DNA from 2 places in the Paenibacillus sp. FSL R7-0163 genome. Region 2 is predicted to be linked to the other one. Evidence: a T-box and tRNA genes for the amino acid it is inferred to sense, from the RefSeq annotation. Region 2 holds a T-box; the other holds one or more tRNA genes.

Region 1 (9,909 bases), 1.0 Mb from region 2:
ATCTGCGACAACGAAGAAGAGCTGCTTGAGACTGTCAAAGCAGGTATTCGTTATAGCCCGATCGGACAATGTTTGGTGGAGAAAAGTATTGCCGGCATGAAGGAAGTTGAATACGAGGTTATGCGTGATGCGAACGACAACTGTATCGTTGTCTGCAACATGGAGAACTTCGACCCGGTAGGTGTGCATACAGGTGACAGTATCGTTGTGGCACCTAGCCAAACTTTATCCGATCGTGAATATCAAATGCTGCGCAGCGCTTCACTCAAAATCATTCGTGCGCTGAATATCGAGGGTGGCTGCAACGTGCAGTTCGCACTGGATCCGCAAAGCTATCAATATTATGTAATCGAAGTAAATCCACGTGTCAGCCGCTCTTCGGCTTTGGCTTCGAAAGCAACCGGTTATCCGATTGCCAAAATGGCTGCCAAAATCGCGCTTGGTTACACACTCGATGAAATCGTCAATCCAGTTACTGGACAGACCTATGCTTGCTTCGAGCCTACACTTGACTATATCGTAAGCAAAATCCCACGCTGGCCGTTCGACAAGTTCATTCATGCGAACCGTAAGCTGGGCACACAAATGAAAGCAACTGGAGAAGTTATGGCCATCGGTCGTACCTTCGAAGAGTCCATTCATAAAGCAATTCGTTCCCTGGAAATCGGTGTACACCGTTTCCGCCTGCCGGGCGCTGAAGATTTGGAAGAAAGCGTCCTGCGTGAACGTCTGGCAAAACCTGATGATGAGCGGTTGTTCTTGATCGCGGAAGCCTTCCGCCGCGGATTTGGCTTGCAAGAGATCCAAGATATCACTAACGTGGACTGGTGGTTCCTGTCCAAGATCGAGGGATTGATCAACTTTGAAGAGGTTATCCGTGGGGATGAAAGCTTATCAGCAGAAACCCTGTATCAAGCTAAACGCAGAGGTTTTACAGACCGTGCGATTGCTGAGATTCGTGCAGAAGGACAAGCGAACGTTAAATTCATCAAAGAAGCTGATGTACGCGCGCTTCGTTTAGAGCGAGGATTAACGCCTGTATTCAAAATGGTAGATACCTGTGCGGCTGAGTTCGAAGCTTCTACACCTTACTACTACTCTACTTATGAGACTGAAAATGAAGTCATTCATTCCGATAAACAAAAGGTTATCGTGCTTGGATCGGGTCCAATCCGGATCGGTCAAGGGATTGAGTTCGATTACTCCACTGTGCATGCAGTATGGGCGATTCAGAAGGCAGGTTATGAAGCGGTTATTATCAATAATAACCCTGAGACTGTATCTACCGACTTTAATACTTCGGACCGGTTGTATTTTGAACCCTTGTTCTTTGAAGATGTAATGAACGTAATTGCGCAAGAGAATCCGATTGGGGTTATCGTACAATTCGGAGGCCAAACAGCCATTAACCTTGCTGCACCATTAAGTGCCGCTGGCGTTAAGATTCTCGGAACTAGCCTAGACAGTATTGACGAAGCTGAAGATCGGAAGAAATTCGAAGCTTTGCTGGCTCGTCTGGATATTGCCCAACCAAAAGGGAAGACGGTTATCAACGTAGATCAAGCAGTAGAAACTGCACAATCGCTTGGATATCCAGTCCTGGTACGTCCTTCCTATGTACTTGGTGGACGCGCAATGGAAATTGTATATAATGATGCGGAATTGCTTAGCTACATGGTAGAAGCGGTTAAGGTGAATCCGGAGCATCCGGTATTGATTGACCGTTACATGCTTGGTAAAGAGGTTGAGGTAGACGCAATTTGTGACGGTGAGACGGTAGTTATTCCAGGGATTATGGAGCATGTTGAGCGTGCAGGCGTTCACTCCGGTGACTCCATCGCTGTATATCCTCCGCAATATCTGGATGAAGGTCTGAAAGCAAAAATTGCAGAGATCACAATCAAGATTGCTAAGGAACTGAAAACGATTGGTCTGGTCAACATCCAGTTCGTCATCTATCAGAATGAAGTGTACGTCATTGAAGTAAATCCACGTTCATCGCGTACGGTTCCATTCTTGAGTAAAGTAACTGGAATTCCAATGGCGCATCTGGCAACCAAAATCATTCTCGGCGGCAAGCTGAAAGATGACGGTTATACAGAAGGTCTATGGCCGGAAAGTGATTATGTATCGGTTAAAGTGCCGGTGTTCTCTTTTGCCAAGCTGCGTAGAGTAGAACCAACGCTCGGACCTGAAATGAAATCGACGGGTGAGGTTATGGGCCGCGATAAATTGTATGCAAAAGCTTTGTATAAAGGTCTAATCGGAGCAGGAATGAAAATTCCAGCAACCGGCGCTATCATCGTTACAGTGGCAGATAAAGATAAAGCAGAAGCTGTGGAGCTTATGAAAGGCTTCCACTCGCTGGGTTACAAGATCATTGCTACCGGAGGAACCGCTCAAGCGCTTGAAGAAGCAGGTCTCAACGTAATGAACGTGAACAAGCTGGATGAAGGTGCACCGAACATTCTCGACTTGATTCGTGGTGGGCAAGCCAACTTCGTCTTTAATACACTGACTAAAGGGAAAACACCAGAGCGTGATGGATTCCGTATCCGTCGTGAAGCGGTTGAGAATGGCGTCGTATGTATGACATCACTCGATACAGTAACGGCACTGCTCAGAATGCTGCAAACGATCAACTTCTCGTCACAGTCCATGCCTGCTTTTGTCGGACAATTAAACTAATCTCATAAAGATGCATAGGGCGGTTTGCGTTTACGCAGACCGTTCCGCTATGCCTAGGGGCTAATAAATGAAGAGTGTGGATTTAAGTCTGCACTGGATGGGAGAACGGTTATGGGACAGGGAGATGCAAAGTGGAATGAAATGGCGAATCGCTTGATGATCGCCTTGGATTACCCTGATGTTGCTGGGGCAAGAACCTTGATTGACAAGCTGGAAGGGATTCCTTGTTATATGAAAGTGGGAATGCAGCTCTTCTATGCAGCAGGACCGGAATTCATTAATGAACTGAAATCTCGGGGGTATTCTGTATTTGCAGATGTCAAAATGCATGATATTCCTAACACGGTAAAAGGCGGGGCAGAAAGCCTTACGAACCTCGGTGTAGATATGTTTAACGTACATGCCGCTGGAGGCTCGGCAATGATGGCTGCAGCCCGTGAAGGCGCTGCTTCAGTAGTTAATGGGAATGCTGCGCTTAAAATGCCTTTGATTATCGCAGTTACACAGCTAACCAGCACGAGCCAAGAAGTGATGAATAACGAAATTGGAATCGCAGGAGACGTAGCAGATACTGTAGTCAGATACGCTAAGCTGGTAGCCGCTGCAGGTCTGGATGGAGTAGTGGCTTCACCGCAAGAGTCCTCAGCGATCGCAGAGGCTTGTGGGCCCGCATTTTGTACAGTTACACCTGGTATCCGGCCAGCAGGTGCATCCCTAGGTGACCAGTCCCGGGTGATGACGCCGGGCAAAGCCATTCAGCAAGGCAGCCACTTCCTGGTGGTGGGACGTCCTGTTACAACTGCAGCTGATCCACGTCAAGCAGCACTAAATATTATTGAGGAGATGACCCTAGCATGAGTACATTAAATAGAAGTGAACAAGTAGCAAGTTATCTGCTTACGATAGGAGCGGTGGCACTGCGACCGCAGGAGCCTTTTACCTGGACCTCTGGTATTAAATCCCCGATCTATTGCGATAACCGTCTGACTATGGCTTACCCAGAGGTACGTAACTATATTGCTGATGCCTTTGCTGAGCTTATTAAAAGCCAGTATCCAGATGCAGAGGTGATCGCAGGTACAGCAACCGCAGGCATTCCTCACGCAGCTTGGGTAGCTGATAAACTCAATCTGCCAATGGCTTATATCCGCGATAAAGCTAAAGGTCACGGCAAGCAGAATCAGATCGAAGGCCTAATTAAGCCGGGGCAAAAGGTAGTCGTTATCGAGGACTTGATCTCCACTGGTGGAAGCTCCATCAAAGCAGCTCAAGCTGTGCAAGAAGCAGGCGCAGAAGCGTTGGCTGTATTGGCAATCTTCAGCTACGAGCTGGATCGTGCGGTCGATGCTTTTGCTGCCGCTGAAATGCCATTACAAAGCTTGTCCAACTACAGCACATTGATTGATGTGGCTCTTACACAAGGCGAGATCGCAGCTACGGATGTGGAACTGCTGAAATCTTGGAGAAAAGATCCGTCCGCATTTGGCGTTTAAAATAAATATTTAAGTATAGATTGGACGGGCCTCTCACATTTTGGTGGGAGGCTTTTCTTTTTAACTGCACCGAGTGCAATTAAAAGGAAAAGGTGCTCTGACACTCTGGAATACTATACTCTGCCCCGGTGATTCCTCGCGCTGTCGTCACACACGCAGAATAGTTGCAGTTCGTGCACTTAAACTAACCTTCCTTAGAGGATATGGCGATATAGTTGCACTTTGTGCAATTATATCCACCAGAAATCCGCCGAAAGCTCCTAATAACGTTTTTTAACTGCACATAGTGCAATTAAAAGGAGAAGCGCAACACACACAGCTGTAATAGTTGCACAAAGTGCAATTATCTTACCGTAGAAAGGCATATCAGGATCCTCAGAAAACTCCCGGAATGTTTTTTATAGAAATAATATGAAGAAATCGTAGCATAACTTTAAACAGCCTGTAACTTCCCCTCCTGAATAAAGCTATATACTGTTACTAGAATTATGGGTAATTATTCATAAGGTGGATGGATTGAGTATTTTATGGGAGGGTTCAAGAATGAATCATATAAATAATAATAGAAGGCTATGGCGGCGCTGGTTAAGCTTTGGAGTATGTGCTGCACTGCTATTGCCTTTAATTTCTGAAAGCAGGCACACAGCTTGGGCGGAGGCTTCTAAGCCATCTACAGAACAGCGTGTACTACGTATTGGCAGCCTCTGGTCTGGAGAGGACGATTCTTCTTTTCGTCAGCAGTTTACAGATATGTATGAATTGCAGCATCCTGAAATCAAACTTGAGATTATTCCAGCCATCAATATGAATGAGCTTCGTTTTGACAGCACCTATCCAGAGGTTAACCCAGATAATCTGGAGAATATCCGAACAATTATGGGCGGTGCACAGCCAGTTGATGTAATCGTCGGTGATAGTACATTGGTGAAGAGTTTGGTGAAGCATAATCTGGTGCAATCGCTGGAGCCGCTTATCGCACGAGATCAATATGATTTAAGCAATATGGCACCTACAATGTTAAATGGAGTACGTGAGCTGGGTGGAGGAAGTCTTTACGCGTTAGCGCCGACCTTTATGTCGAGTGCGTTATATTTTAACAAAGGTATTTTTGATGCTGCTGGTGTAGGTTATCCGACGGACGGAATGACTTGGGATGAAGTGTTCGCGCTGGCCGAAAAGGTGACCAAGAAATCGACAAATAAAGATAAGCGTATATATGGATTTTCGATGAACCGTAATATGAGCGATCCTTTCTGGGATATGCAGACCTATGTCTCACCGCTTGAGCTTGCTATGTATGACAACAAGGGACATAAGATGGAGGTAAACCAAACACAGTGGAGTCAAGCTTGGACGACCTACAGCCAATTGGTGAAAAAGCAAATTACACCTGGGTTAAACGGTATGGATTTTATAGAAACAGAACGGAGCACCTATAGTCCTGTCCAAGGGGATCTATTCCTTACCGGAAAAGCTGCAATGGTAATTGGAGAATACGATTATCTTAATGAGCTTGCAGGTGTGAGCCGCAATGCAGCAAAAATTAAAAATTACAGTCCCGTCGATTGGGGTTTCGTTACCGTACCTACTTTTAAGGAGAAACCAGGAGTGGCTGTAGGTACTTGGGTAGGTAATATGATGGCTATCAACACTATGGCTGCTAATAAGGAAGATGCTTGGGATTTGATCAAGTTCGTCAACAGTAATGAGGTAGCCAAAATTAAAGCTCATACCCGCGGGGAACTAACTTCCCGTAAGGATTACATTACCACGAAGGTACCTTCAGTAAATCTGGAATCCTTCTATACGCTCAAACCATTACCAGCCAATGATCCTTTGATGAACGTCCTACAAACACAGAAGCCTGGAATTAGCCGTATTAACGATGTTGGGCGCCAACTATTCACAGAGGTTTATCAGGGCAAAAGAACGGTGGAGAGTGCCCTCAAAGCTTGGGAGAAGCAAGGGAATACCATGCTGGGTACGCTCGAAAAAGATCCCACATATTATTTCGACTCTATAGGGGATTAAGTTTTGGAATATGTAGCGGCCACCGGATTTCCGGTGGCTTATTTTGTGGAACTTGGGCATGATAAGTTCAGAGCAGCGTGAGATTAATTTGCGAAAAGGAGAAGAGGGCATCATGAATTGGATATACTTCGCGAAACTGTTCAGAACGAGATTTCAAGCAGGTTGTTTAGCAAAAAGGTTGGAGCAAGATGGCTGGATTTATGGCTACCATGACCCAAGTTTTGTGGAAATTTATCGATCCCGCAAAGGAAGATATGGGGTTAGATTTTTGCCTTGAGAACTTTTACAAATTCATCCTTGACGTAGACCCATTTTGTACTGTATATTATTTATTGTCGCTGTTTGAATATTATTTCTGACGCGGGGTGGAGCAGCCCGGTAGCTCGTCGGGCTCATAACCCGAAGGTCGCAGGTTCAAATCCTGCCCCCGCAACCAATTTTATTACAACAGCAATTGTACATTCGGATATTTTTAGATCCGGGCCCTTAGCTCAGTTGGTTAGAGCGGTCGGCTCATAACCGATTGGTCGGGGGTTCGAGTCCCTCAGGGCCCACTTATCAAAAACCCTTACTTTGTAAGGGTTTTTTGCTGTCTATAAGCTTAGCAATATAAGAAAGTAGAATGGATAAAGAACAGAATTTTGAGTTTGCTAACGGATTTGCTAACGGGAATTATTTTTCTGCAGTTTCGAGCTGTTTTTCAGCGTATTTATTCAGTTCTGCTTCAATTTTATCAACGGCCTCTTCTTGCATGATTGGGAGTAGGTGTGAGTATTATTCGTTGAACATCGCTGGAGTCATACCCAGTCGTTCAGCAGCTACCTTTAGCTTTATATAGCTCCGACCAGAGTAGCAACATACTAAGTCAATTTCCTTGTATGAGTCCTCGTATTCTTTTTTTTAGCCCCGATTTGCGTATAGCGTTCCTTAAGACCATCAATAATATTCTGAAAAACCTTGCAAAGTACCACTGGTTATCATTGTAGCCAATCTAGAATATTTCTAGTGTCGTTTGTAGAGTACGGCAGTTTACTTCTCTGCCACTGCCGCTCTTGTTAAGGCGCATGCAGGTAGCTGTTCTTTGTTAGTAGGGGGATTTAATAAATTTTAGTAGAAGTTCTGACATTCATTTTAAATAAATGTTATAATTATTAAATCAGTGTGTAGAGATATTGGTCTTTTTTGTTGGGCCAAAAATATATGTCTCATGATACGTCTGCCATCTGAAATATTATTCACGGAGATGACAAACATGCATGGAGACAAAAGACTGCCCAGAAACGGAAAAGAAGGTATACTATTTTTACTCATTATTTCAATCATTTCAGTAAACACTATTGCCCCTATTATTGTGGGGTTGGAACGTGGCTTCAGTAAGGAAGTGTATATAGATACACTAAAGGTTATTCCGTTTATGTGGATGATCGTAGTTTTATCTGTAAGATTAGTTGCAGGACCGATTGTTGGGAAAGTGATGCCGAAATTCATGGGACAAACAGATGGATTTAATGCAAGGATTCTGTTGAATACTTTATTGAATGTCACGGTGTTATCTATCTTACTATCAATTATCGGCACATGGGTTGGGACGAAACAAATAAACCTGGATCCACTTAAAAATTTCCTTCACATCTGGCCAAGAAACTTTGGTATAGCATTTTGGATTGAACTGTTGGTTGCGCAGCCGATAGCAAGATTTGCGATGAAAACATTACACGCAAGACAGGATCGAAAAACGGAAAGTGTAAATGCGTAACTAGCTAGAATTTTGTAGACGAATAAGAAAAAAAGGAGCGTCCATGGTGGGCGTTCCTTTTTTATGTCGTAGTAGTCGGATTATAATGCTCAACAGGAGATGCTCGCGAATGACTGAACGCACAATGTAGAAGCATGCTCTAAATACTGCGTACTTTTGATTTGCCTTTGGGGCAAATTGCTTCGTAAAGAATTAATCCAGCAATAACTCTAGCCCCCGGTCACCGCGGTTGAGTTTACAAGTACCCACTAAGGAGAAGTAACCGATGAAAACGAAAATACTCTTTTACTATCTGTGATAATTGCATTTACATGCACCGCAGTCACACTGGAGCCAACCACAAGAATAATGAATAGGGTGTGTCTCAGTGCCTAAAGGAGCATGACATCTCCAGCATTTAGTGTGACGTATTCCATATTTCATAATTTGTTTTTCTTTGATATGCGTTTGGAAGTATTCTTTTTGTGATTTTTTTCGTTTTTCTTCCTCTTCTTTCCTAAGTTGTTCATTTTGTTGAATTATGAATTTTCTTTCAGCTTCAATCTTTTTAATAGCGAGTGCTTCTTGAACGTACCCTTGAATTAAGGAAATATCATTTTTCAAGCAACATACTATCTCTGTTACATTCTGTCGTTCATCGGAAATCATTCCATATAGGTTAACGCCATTGTTAAAGTCATCTTGCGATAAATTAAGCATATCAAGATTTCCTGACACTAATGAACGACTTATCATAACGTTTCCAATGGATAAAAATCCTGAACTCAATTTCATGCTCAATATGCTATCTTTATGCAGATAATTATTACCTTTAATTTCAATGATGGCGAATTGTCTGTTTACTGTTGGAGTATAAGTTAATTTATTATCGATTTTTATAGTATTTGATTCCGAAAGTTTCTGATATTCTCTATCTTCTATTATTGTAAGAAGACCCTGTAATACTCCTTTGAAAAATCCCATATTATGTACTCTCCTTTTATTTAAATCAGGTTTATTTTACCATGTGAAATAGTTTAATAGTGAGGAAATTTGAATTGTATTTGACTGAGGATTAGTAACATAAGGACTCTGGAGTATGAAAGATTTGTTATGGACAGAAAAAAAGAAAGAGTTATCCGGTATCCGATAAAATAGCTGTTGGGGCACTCTTTCTTGCTGCAAACTTACTTATACTAAACACCAAACTTCGTTTGAGTAGGGAGCATTTTTGGTATGAGGCTCCTATCGGACCCAGCTGACCCTTAAAGAGGTTTTTCTCCACATTTGCAATTCTAACGGACTCCATAGTCGCTATTGGCATAAAAAGTACCGCATTTGAGTCTCTTTCTAGGCATTAGCGTCCATGGAGTCCGAAACCATGCTCCAAAGGCTGAAAATCAGCAAATAGCGGCATCTAGGTCCGATAGCTCGAGGTGAAGGAGGTTAGTTCGTTAGCTCGTTAGTGCCATGCTCCTCGCAGATGTAGTTGCAGAAATTACAATGAGAAGTAGCCTATAAAGGAACAGTCAGTAGTTTCACCTCTGCAACCAGCATATCTAGTATGCGAGCTCATAAACCATACAGTAAAGCACAAAACGGCACTGCTCCAAACCATGAAATGGTTTGGAAGCAGCGCCGTTTTTGTTAGCAGTCAGCTAAATTCCTCCAATGGAGAGCAAGGCGATCGAAACGATGTACCCAATTGCTTCCGACCGCAGTCCCAATCTCAATCTCAATCTCGATCGCAGTCCCGATCGCAGTCCCGATCGCAATCGCGATCCCAACCGCAGCCCTAGTCGCAGTCCCGATCGCAATCCCAATCCCAATCACACTCCTAGTCGCATTCGCAATCGCAGTCCCGATCACAGTCCTAATCTCAGTCGCAATCCCGATCCCAACCGCAGTCCCAACCACAGGCCCTGGGTTTCCACCAACATCCCTAAAGTTTCATGCTGTCCC
Region 2 (9,909 bases):
TCCACTCCGTTCGGACTCAGATGCAGCTATTGTGCCATTTCTGCTCCTTTTTGCTGCAAAATCAGCCGAATAAGTGCTATGCAGTCCGTTACTTTGAAATAAGGCGCCAAAAACACTATTTAGCTGCAATACGGTCCGCAAGGGTAAACAAACTACTTTGCTGACGATGTGATAGCTACTTTGGAACGCTAAGCAAATTACTTTGGGGACGGTGAGATAACTAACTTTGGAACGCTATCCAAACTACTTTGGGGACGATGAGCTAACTACTTTGAACGCTAAGCAAACTACTTTGGGGACGATGAGCTAACTACCTTGGCACGTAAGCGAACTACTTTCTAAGCATTCTACACTGGAACAGAAGCAATTTACCTTTGGCGATGGCTGCCATTCCTACGTATTGGACCGAGGCGCCCTAATTTCACAAAATCATGCCTTTTTCCACTTCGTTCGGACTCAGATGCAGCTATTGTGCCATATCCGCTCCTTTTTGCTGCAAAATCAGCCGAATAAGTGCTATGCAGTCCGTTACTTTGAAAAAAGGCGCCAAAAACACAATTTAGCTGCAATACGGTCCGCAAGGGTAAGGTAAGGTAAGGTAAGGTAAGGTAAGGTAAGGTAAGGTAAGGTAAGGTAAGGTAAGGTAAGGTAAGCCAAGCCAAGCCAAGCCAAGCTAAGCTTAGCCAAACTAACTATCCACCCGACAAAAAGAGCATTCACCCCCAAATTCGGGATTGAATGCTCTTTTTTCTAAATGCAAAGTCTACGCTGATGCGAACTGACTGTTATATAATCTGGCGTAATATCCACCGCTAGCTAGGAGTTGGTCATGCGTACCACTCTCCACAATGTCTCCGTCCTTCATGAAAAGAATGAGATCCGATTCTCGAATCGTTGACAAACGGTGGGCAATTACAAAGCTGGTCCGGCCTGCGATCATTTTTAGAAAAGCCTTCTGAATCCGTACCTCAGTCAGCGTATCAATACTGCTGGTGGCTTCATCCAAAATGAGCATAGGTGTATCTACGAGCATCACTCGTGCTATGGTTAGCAGCTGCTTTTGTCCTTGCGACAAATTATCTCCTGAGCCACTGATCTTCGTATCATATCCCTCAGGCAGGCGTTTAATGAAGCTATGAGCATTAGCAGCCTTAGCAGCAGCGATGACCTCTTCTTCGGTAGCCTCAGGTTTACCGTAGGCAATATTTTCTCTAATTGTGCCGCCAAACAGCCAAGTGTCCTGCAACACCATCCCGAAATTACGCCGCAGACTGTCCCGGGTAATCGTCTTGATATCCACGCCGTCAATCTTGATGGAACCCCTATCCACATCATAAAAACGCATAAGCAGATTAACCAGTGTCGTCTTCCCCGCTCCCGTCTGCCCTACAATTGCAACCCGGGTACCTGGTTTCACTTCCAGACTGAAATCATTAATCAGAGGACGTTCAGGATTATAAGCAAAGGATACTTTTTCAAAGGTAATTGTTCCTTGGCTTGTATTCATAATTTTGGCGTCTGTTGCATCAGCTGGTTCTGGCGATAGGTCTAGAATGGCGAAAATCCGCTGCGCTGATGCTGTTGCCGATTGAAGCTGCGTAATCACACCTGTAATTTCATTAAACGGCTTAGCGAACAAGTTGGAGAAGATCAAAAAGCTGGACAAATCCCCTACCGTCATAAGCCCGCGAATCACCATAACACTTCCGATCATCGCGATAACAGAGAAGGTAATATTATTTACTAACCGTGTTGTCGGATTAGACAAAGAACCGTAAAATTGTGATTTCACGCCAGTCTGGTACAAAGTCTCGTTTCGTTCTTCAAACTGGGTCAGTGCACGGTCTTCATAATGATAAGCAGTGACCACTTTTTGTCCGCCGATCATTTCCTCCACGTATCCGTTGAGACCGCCCAGAATTTTAGCCTGCTCCTTAAACATCTTCTGGGAGCGCATCGTAATGAATCTTGCCACAAAAAATGTAACGGGTGCTGACAGAAGAACAACTAAGGTCATTAAAGGACTAATGTACAACATGAGTGCAATTGCCCCCACGATGGTGATGATCCCCGTGAGCAGTGTTGAGAAGCCTTGCAGCAGTCCATCAGAGACCGCATCCATGTCATTAACAAACCGGCTGATGCTGTCCCCTTGCGGGTGGTTATCATGAAATTTTAACGGCAAAACATTTAATTTATCAAAAAGCTCCCGCCGTAAGTCATATACAGTCCGGTAGGCAATTCGATTAGTCAGGTAGGTAAGAAGCCATCCGAAAAAGCTGCCGACAATATACACCCCTGCCAGAATCAAAAGCAGTCTAAGTACGGCGTCAAAATCAACCTCTCCCGGCCCGATCATAAAATCGATGGCGCTGCCGATAAGCAACGGGCCAATTAGACTGGCAATCACACTGAGTATTGCGCAGATTACTGCGCCTATAGCTATTTTTTTATAATGCCCTGTGTATACAATAAGTCTTTTCCAAATGTTGTTTTTGTTCATTGGCCCGACTCCTCACTTGATAGCTGGGACAGGCAGATTTCTTTATACTCTTCACAACCCCGCATCAGCTCCTCATGGGTTCCGACACCGGCGATCCGCCCTTCCTCAAATACCATTATTTTATCCGCTTGTCTTACAGTGCTTACCCTCTGCGAGACAAGGAGCACGGTCATTTCCTGGCTGCTCTCTTTAAGAGCCTTTCGAAGTGCCGCATCTGTGGAGAAATCCAGCGCACTGGAGGAGTCATCCAAAATAAGAATCGATGGCTTACCTACTACTGCACGAGCTATGGTTAAGCGCTGCTTTTGTCCACCGGATAAATTTAATCCACCACGAGATACTTGCGTATTCAAGCCTTCGGGTAATTTACGTATAAACTCCTCCGCTTGAGCGATAGAGGCTGCCTGCATGATTTCTTCCTCAGTTGCATCTTCCTTACCCCAACGTATATTCTCAGCGATTGTTCCTGTAAACAGCACAGCTTTTTGCGGTACAATCCCTATTTTCTCACGAAGCTGGTGCAGCTTGTAATCTCTGACATCCACACCATCCACTTTCACTTCACCTTGCACCACATCATAAAAACGAGGGATCAAATTCACAAAAGTAGACTTACCTGAACCCGTACTGCCAATCAGGCCCACGGTCTCTCCGCGATTAATTACTAAAGATATATCCTCTAATGCCGATTCACCTGTCGTATTATACCCAAAGGATACGTGATCGAATTGTATAGCAGGGGCAGCAGGGGCAGGTTCTGCAATCAATGCATTTCCTTCCTCGGACACGGATACCTTAACACCAAGCACTTCATTCACACGATTCGCTGAGGATGAGGCTTTTGTAAAAATAATAACCAAGTTGGAGACCACTATCAGCGCCAGCAAGATCTGAGTGATGTAATTGATGAAGGCAATGATCTCCCCTTGAGACAATCGGCCCCCATCGATATGAATTCCGCCTACCCACAAAATAGCTATGATCGCCGCATTTACTACAAGTGTAGTCATCGGCCCAAGCAAAGCAGAAATCCGCGAAACCCGGATCGCCGTAGTAGTCAAATCATCAGATGAGGCATCAAAACGTTCTTTTTCTGTACGTCTTTTGGCAAAAGCACGAATCACTCGAATCCCCGATAAATTCTCACTCAGTACGAGCGCAAGGGCATCCAGCTTCTGCTGGTATTTTCGGTACAAAGGAGCACTGCGGGTGATAATAAAATATAAAATAATGCCAAAAACCGGTGTTGCCGCTATTAGAATCAGCGATAATCTAAAATCCAAAATCATGGACATTAGGATAGCCCCGATGCAGATAAACGGTGCACGAATAACTAGACGAATCAGCATGGCCACAGCAATTTGCAGCTGGTTTACGTCATTGGTAATCCGATTAATCAGTGTAGGCGTACCTAAGGTATCCAGTTCAGCATACGACAAGGATGTAATATGTCTAAACATCTTATTGCGTAGTGTCGTACCGAATCCCTGTGAAGCCCGGGCTGCATAGTATTGGCATACCATGGAGCAGCCGAAGCCAAGCAGTGACATCAGAACCATTAGGCCACCCATGCGGTAAACATAGGCGCTGTCATGATTGCCAACCCCGTTGTTGATGATCAATGCGACAATGGTAGGCAAAATCAGCTCCAGAATCGCTTCCATCAGTTTGAAGATCGGTCCAATGATCGCTTCTTTTTTGTACGGCTTTAAATATACTGCAATTTTGAACAAATTTATCCACACCCAACATAAGAAGTATTTAACCACTTGAAATATGTATAAGAACAGTTATGATTATGGCATATCTACTCACATATTAATAATATTGGATTCGTATCGCTCCCATACGATTAGCATATCTCAAGTTCGGAGGATTTTTATATGGATATTAGACAGCTTAAATATTTTATGGCGATAGCTGAGGAAGGACAGATCACATCTGCAGCCAAAAAACTGCAAATGGCCCAGCCTCCACTGAGCCAGCAGCTAAAGCTCCTGGAGGAAGAACTCGGTGTAAAGCTAGTGGAACGAGGTCCACGCAGCGTGCAGCTCACTGAAGCTGGAGCCATTTTGCGGGACCGTGCCCAACAAATTCTGGAGCTGGCAGATTCCACTGCCCGTGAGCTCACTGATTTTGTCAAAGGTTTAAAAGGAACCCTAGCCATTGGTACAGTTTCTTCCTCTGGAGCTACGTTGCTTCAAGATCGGCTATGTGAATTTCACAAAACCTATAAAGGTGTGAAGTTTGAGATTCATGAAGGAAATACCTTTAGAATCATTGACCTCTTGAATAAAGGCATTGTCGAAGTCGGGATTGTTAGGACACCCTTTAATGGTACAAATTTAGAATGTCTTTACACACAAGCTGAACCTATGATTGCCGTAATGACACCTGAGTATGACTGGAAAACGGATGAAAACTTTATTGAGATCGGTGAGCTAAAGGATAAGCCGCTTATTATCTACCGCCGTTTTGAGCAGCTTATCCGGGAAACATGTCTTGAGAACGGCTTTGATCCGCTGATTTTCTGTATGAATGATGATGCTAGAACAACACTGCTCTGGGCAAACGCTGGTCTTGGCATCGGAATCATCCCCAAATCCGCTTTCGAATTAACGAGTAATAGTAATTTGATCTATAAAGAAATTAGTAGTGAATCACTACGCACGCGGGTCGCCGCCGTCTGGATTAAGGATAAATACTTGTCATCATTGGCTTCAAAGTTTATTGAGAGTTTCAAGAATGGATAATACCAGCTCTATTTATTCACTTGCTGTTGAACGAGCCTATCCTCTTCTTCTTTAATACGGTTAATATCAATTCGTTCAAACAATAATTGTAAATCAGTAACCTGTTGGTAAGGGGGTACCGAGCAAGGCTGCCAATTCGGTAGTTCTAACGACAGGAACCCCCTGATCTTGTCACAAGAGAACGGCAGAAACGGATGTAACAAATTCGCTAGGTTCGCAATAATCTGCACACATGTGTATATTGCAGAATCACAAGAAACCTGATCCTCTTTTATCTGTATCCATGGTTTTTGCAGGTCGAAATACTGGTTTGCCTTGCGCACATAAGAAAAAATATACTCCAGCGCATCTTTTAGATTCCCAGCCTCAATAAGCCGCCCTGATTCGAGATACAAGAGGTCAATGTTGTCATTCCACCCCTTATCCAATTGCCCATTCGGCACTTTCCCTTCATAAAACTTATCTACAAAAGCCAATGAACGGTTCACAAAGTTACCAAATGCTCCAAGCAGCTCTCCATTATGGCTATAAATAAACTCTCTCCAGGAAAAATCCGTGTCCCGCTTCTCGGGTCCATTAGCAATTAAGAAATAACGAATAGAATCTGGCTGATACCGCTCTAAAATATCAGGTACCCAGACCGCCCAGTTTCGGCTAGTGGAGAACTTCTGCCCTTCAAGGGTTAAATATTCGCTAGATATAATCCTGTCCGGTAAATGCAGACCTCCAGCTCCTAATAACACAGCCGGCCATATTAAAGTGTGAAAAGGAATATTGTCTTTACCATGCACATAATAAGCAGTAATCTCCCCTTTTTCCTCTAACCAAAAATCCTCCCAGCTTCCTCCGGACTGTGCAGCCCACTGCTTACTGGCTGATAAATAACCACTTACCGCCTCAATCCAAACATAAATCTTTTTATCTTCAAATCCAGCCACAGGAACATCTACACCCCAAGACAAGTCTCTTGTTACCGCGCGGTCCTGCAGCTCTTCTTGTAAATAACGTTTGGTCAGTTTTATAGCGTTATCTCTCCAAAATTGTGCTTCCTCTACATATTCCGTTAATTCAGACTGAAAATTAGATAAGCTAAGATAATAATGTTCTGTCGGCCTTTCTGATGGTGTATTACCACATAATTTGCAGACTCTGTCTAACAAATCGGCAGGATCTAGAATCGTAGAACAATAATCACATTGATCCCCTCGCGCCCGCTGGCCACATACCGGACAAGTCCCTTCCACATATCTGTCTGGCAAAAAGCGCTGATCCACCTCGCAGTAACATTGCGCAATGGTTTTTTTATGTAAATGACCATTCTCTAGTAGCTTTGTAAACAACTCTTGCACGACCTTATGATGCTGCGGTTGATCCGTTCGAGTATATAGATCATAACTAAATCCCAGCTGTTTAAAACACTTCAGAAACTCCTCATGATATCTGCTTGCAAAAGCTCCGGGTGTAATCCCTTCATTCGCAGCCTGAACCGCTACGGGTGTGCCATGGCAATCACTGCCTGATACATATAATACGTTATCCCCTTTGGAGCGAAAATATCGTGCCAGCACATCCCCAGGCAACACACTTGATAATCTCCCAAGATGTAAAGATCCATTCGCATACGGCCAAGCACCACCTATAAACACATTACTCATTAACCTTCTCCTCCTTTTTTTGACAACAAAAAAACTCCCATCCACAAAGGACGAGAGTTCTACTCACGTGTTACCACCTAATTTTATAAATGCCTCATGACATTTACCTCTTCAGGTACGACGTTAATTAACGTTTATACCCTAGCACTGTAACGGATGCAGGTTCCGGCGCAGCCTACAACCCATAAGGTTTCGATGCGCAGCTCTGAGACCATATTCCCAAGGGTTTTCTTTACTCCTTTTCAGCGACCGGAGCTCTCTGTTGAAAGAATTGCCGTGGTACTCTTTCTCTTCTTTGCTTTTACATATTCAAGTTAGAGAAAATAATAATCAATTTGTTGTTTATTGTCAATGTGAAAAATCAAGCTCACTGTAACTTTTCCAGTTAATCTCCGTCTTTTATATAAATACGTTACAAGGAGGTCCCTCAGTGAAAAAGGTAAATTTGCTTACACTCTCTGTTCTTTTACTAGCAGGGGTATGGGGTTGCTCCGATAATCAAGTCAATTCTGTACCTAAAAGTGAGCCCTATACTTCCAAAGAAGCCATCAGTAGAGGGGATATTGTTTCTTGGGAAAAAGTGTACAACCTCGATAAATTCGAGCAATTTATAACGAATCTCTCCAGCAAAAAAGCAGACAATATACGCGTTACAAGTTACACAGATGAAGGCGATCCTATATTTAAGGATTTGAAATTTGACGGTAACGTGATTAATTATAGCTATGATACCTCTAATGATGCATTCGGTGGAAGCAACACAGGAGTCAGAACCGATACCTGCTCCGAAGTGACGAGTAAAAAAAGCACACAAGGTGAAATTATCTATTCGATCAGCGGTTGCACAAATAATGACTCTGAAATTGATTACTACCTTTTTCGCACAACAAAATGAAATGCTGAAATAAAAAAGACCACCCAATCATAATACAATTGGATGGTCTCTGTACTTCATATTATTTCATGATTTTGCAAATATCATTGGTGAATTGAACAGGATCACTAACCTGTAGACCTTCGATCAACAGCGCTTGGTTGTACAGCAGGTTCGTGTATAAACCGAGCTTTTCTTTGTCGTTCTCTGCTGCCGCCTTCAAGGACTGGAATACTTCGTGATGGATGTTGATTTCAAGTACCTTATCCGCTTGCACCTCTTGGCCATTCGGCATCGATTTCAGAATTTTCTCCATCTCGATCGTCAGCTCACCTTCTGCAGAGAGACATACCGGATGAGTCTTTAAACGTTTGGAAGCTTTAACATTTTTCACTTTGCCGGACAGGATGTCCTTCATCGCTTCAAAAAGCTCCTTGTTTTCGTTCTCTTCCGCTTCCGTTGGCTTGTCCGCTTCGTCGGCTTCGATCCCCAGATCTCCGCTGGATACGGATTTAAATTCTTTTTCCTTATAAGACTGAATCATCTTGATCGCAAATTCATCAATATCATCAGTGAAGTAGAGAATTTCATACCCTTTATCCGATACAAGCTCGGTTTGCGGGAGCTTCTCGATTCTGTCGATCGACTCTCCGGAAGCATAGTAGATATACTTCTGATCTTCTGGCATTCTTGAGACGTATTCGTCCAGCGTAACCAGCTTCTTCTCCTTGGAGGAGTAGAACATCAGTAAATCTTGGAGGGTGTCTTTGTGCATCCCATAATCGTTATAAACACCAAACTTAAGCTGTCTGCCAAAAGCATTATAGAACTGCTCATATTTCTCTCTTTCATCCTTCAGCAGGCTTTGCAGTTGGCTTTTCACTTTATTCTTAATATTCTTAGCGATCAAAGTCAGCTGACGGTCATGCTGGAGCATCTCTCTGGAAATGTTCAAGGAAAGATCCTCTGAGTCCACCATACCTTTTACAAAACTGAAGTAATCAGGCAGCAGATCCGCACATTTGTTCATGATCAACACACCGTTGGAATAGAGCTCAAGACCTTTTTCATATTCCTTTGTGTAATAGTCAAACGGTGTATTTTCTGGGATGAACAAAATCGCATTGTACACTACAGCACCATCAGCACTGATATGAATATGTTTAAGCGGCTTATCGAAGCCGTAACGTTTCTCTGCATAGAAGTTATCGTAATCTTCTGTAGTCAGCTCGCTTTTGTTCTTGCGCCAGATTGGCACCATGCTGTTTACGGTTTGTTCTTGAACAACTTCTTCGAACTCATTCTCCGTGCCTTCTTTTGGCTTTTGTTCCTTCAAGTCCATTTTGATTGGGAAACGGATGAAGTCGGAGTATTTTTTAATGATGGATTTCAGGCGATATTCTTCCAAATATTCATCATATTGATCTTCTTCAGTATTCTCTTTAATCTTCAAAATCACATCAGTGCCGACAGAATCCTTCTCAACAGTCTCGATGGTATAGCCGTCAGCGCCCTTAGACTCCCATTTAAAGGCCTCGTCGCTTCCTAATGCCTTACTGATCACTATAACGTCATCAGCCACCATAAACGCAGCGTAGAAGCCCACCCCGAACTGTCCGATGATGTTGTGGCCATCTTTAGCTTCGTTCTCTTTCTTAAAAGCAAGAGATCCACTCTTCGCGATAATTCCTAAGTTATTCTCCAGCTCTTCTTGTGTCATCCCGATACCTGTATCGGAAATCGTCAAGGTTCTGTTCGCCTTATCGGCGGTCACTTTAATATAATAATCCTCTTTATTGAAGACCAGGCCTTCATCAGCTAAGGCTTTGTAATAGATCTTATCAATCGCATCACTTGCATTGGAAATCAGTTCACGCAGGAAAATTTCCCGTTGAGTATAAATGGAGTTAATCATCATTTCCAGCAATCTTTTCGATTCGGCTTTAAACTCTTTTTTGGCCATGAATAAATAAATCTCCTTTCAAAATAACCTTATTATTCATCATTCCGTGATTAGCACTCTTCTTAGATGAGTGCTAATTCTTCTTTTTATATAACATAAACTCATTTTCAATGTCAAATTTTTTGGCTACTTTCATATGAAAATATAACCCTTTACAATTC

The links. The T-box of region 2 lies ahead of metG (methionine--tRNA ligase). A T-box ahead of a tRNA ligase gene usually reads a tRNA of that ligase, here a tRNA-Met.
Region 1: it encodes a tRNA-Met, which carries the amino acid that the T-box ahead of metG (methionine--tRNA ligase) is inferred to sense. The anticodon was not compared.

Annotation. Positions count from the first base shown of each region.
Region 1 is NZ_CP150224.1:1,030,077-1,039,985, forward strand. It holds gene carB (carbamoyl-phosphate synthase large subunit) at 1-2,688, shown strand, start outside; gene pyrF (orotidine-5'-phosphate decarboxylase) at 2,800-3,546, shown strand; gene pyrE (orotate phosphoribosyltransferase) at 3,543-4,181, shown strand; gene NST45_RS04415 (extracellular solute-binding protein) at 4,725-6,212, shown strand; tRNA gene NST45_RS04420 (tRNA-Met) at 6,572-6,648, shown strand; tRNA gene NST45_RS04425 (tRNA-Ile) at 6,693-6,766, shown strand; gene NST45_RS04430 (hypothetical protein) at 7,465-7,968, shown strand; gene NST45_RS04435 (hypothetical protein) at 8,257-8,931, opposite strand; gene NST45_RS04440 (hypothetical protein) at 9,595-9,864, opposite strand; gene NST45_RS04445 (hypothetical protein) at 9,890-9,909, opposite strand, start outside.
Region 2 is NZ_CP150224.1:2,075,301-2,085,209, reverse strand. It holds gene NST45_RS09275 (ABC transporter ATP-binding protein) at 764-2,503, opposite strand; gene NST45_RS09270 (ABC transporter ATP-binding protein) at 2,500-4,236, opposite strand; gene NST45_RS09265 (LysR family transcriptional regulator) at 4,387-5,256, shown strand; gene metG (methionine--tRNA ligase) at 5,265-6,911, opposite strand; T-box leader at 6,955-7,216, opposite strand; gene NST45_RS09255 (DUF4362 domain-containing protein) at 7,342-7,806, shown strand; gene htpG (molecular chaperone HtpG) at 7,868-9,748, opposite strand.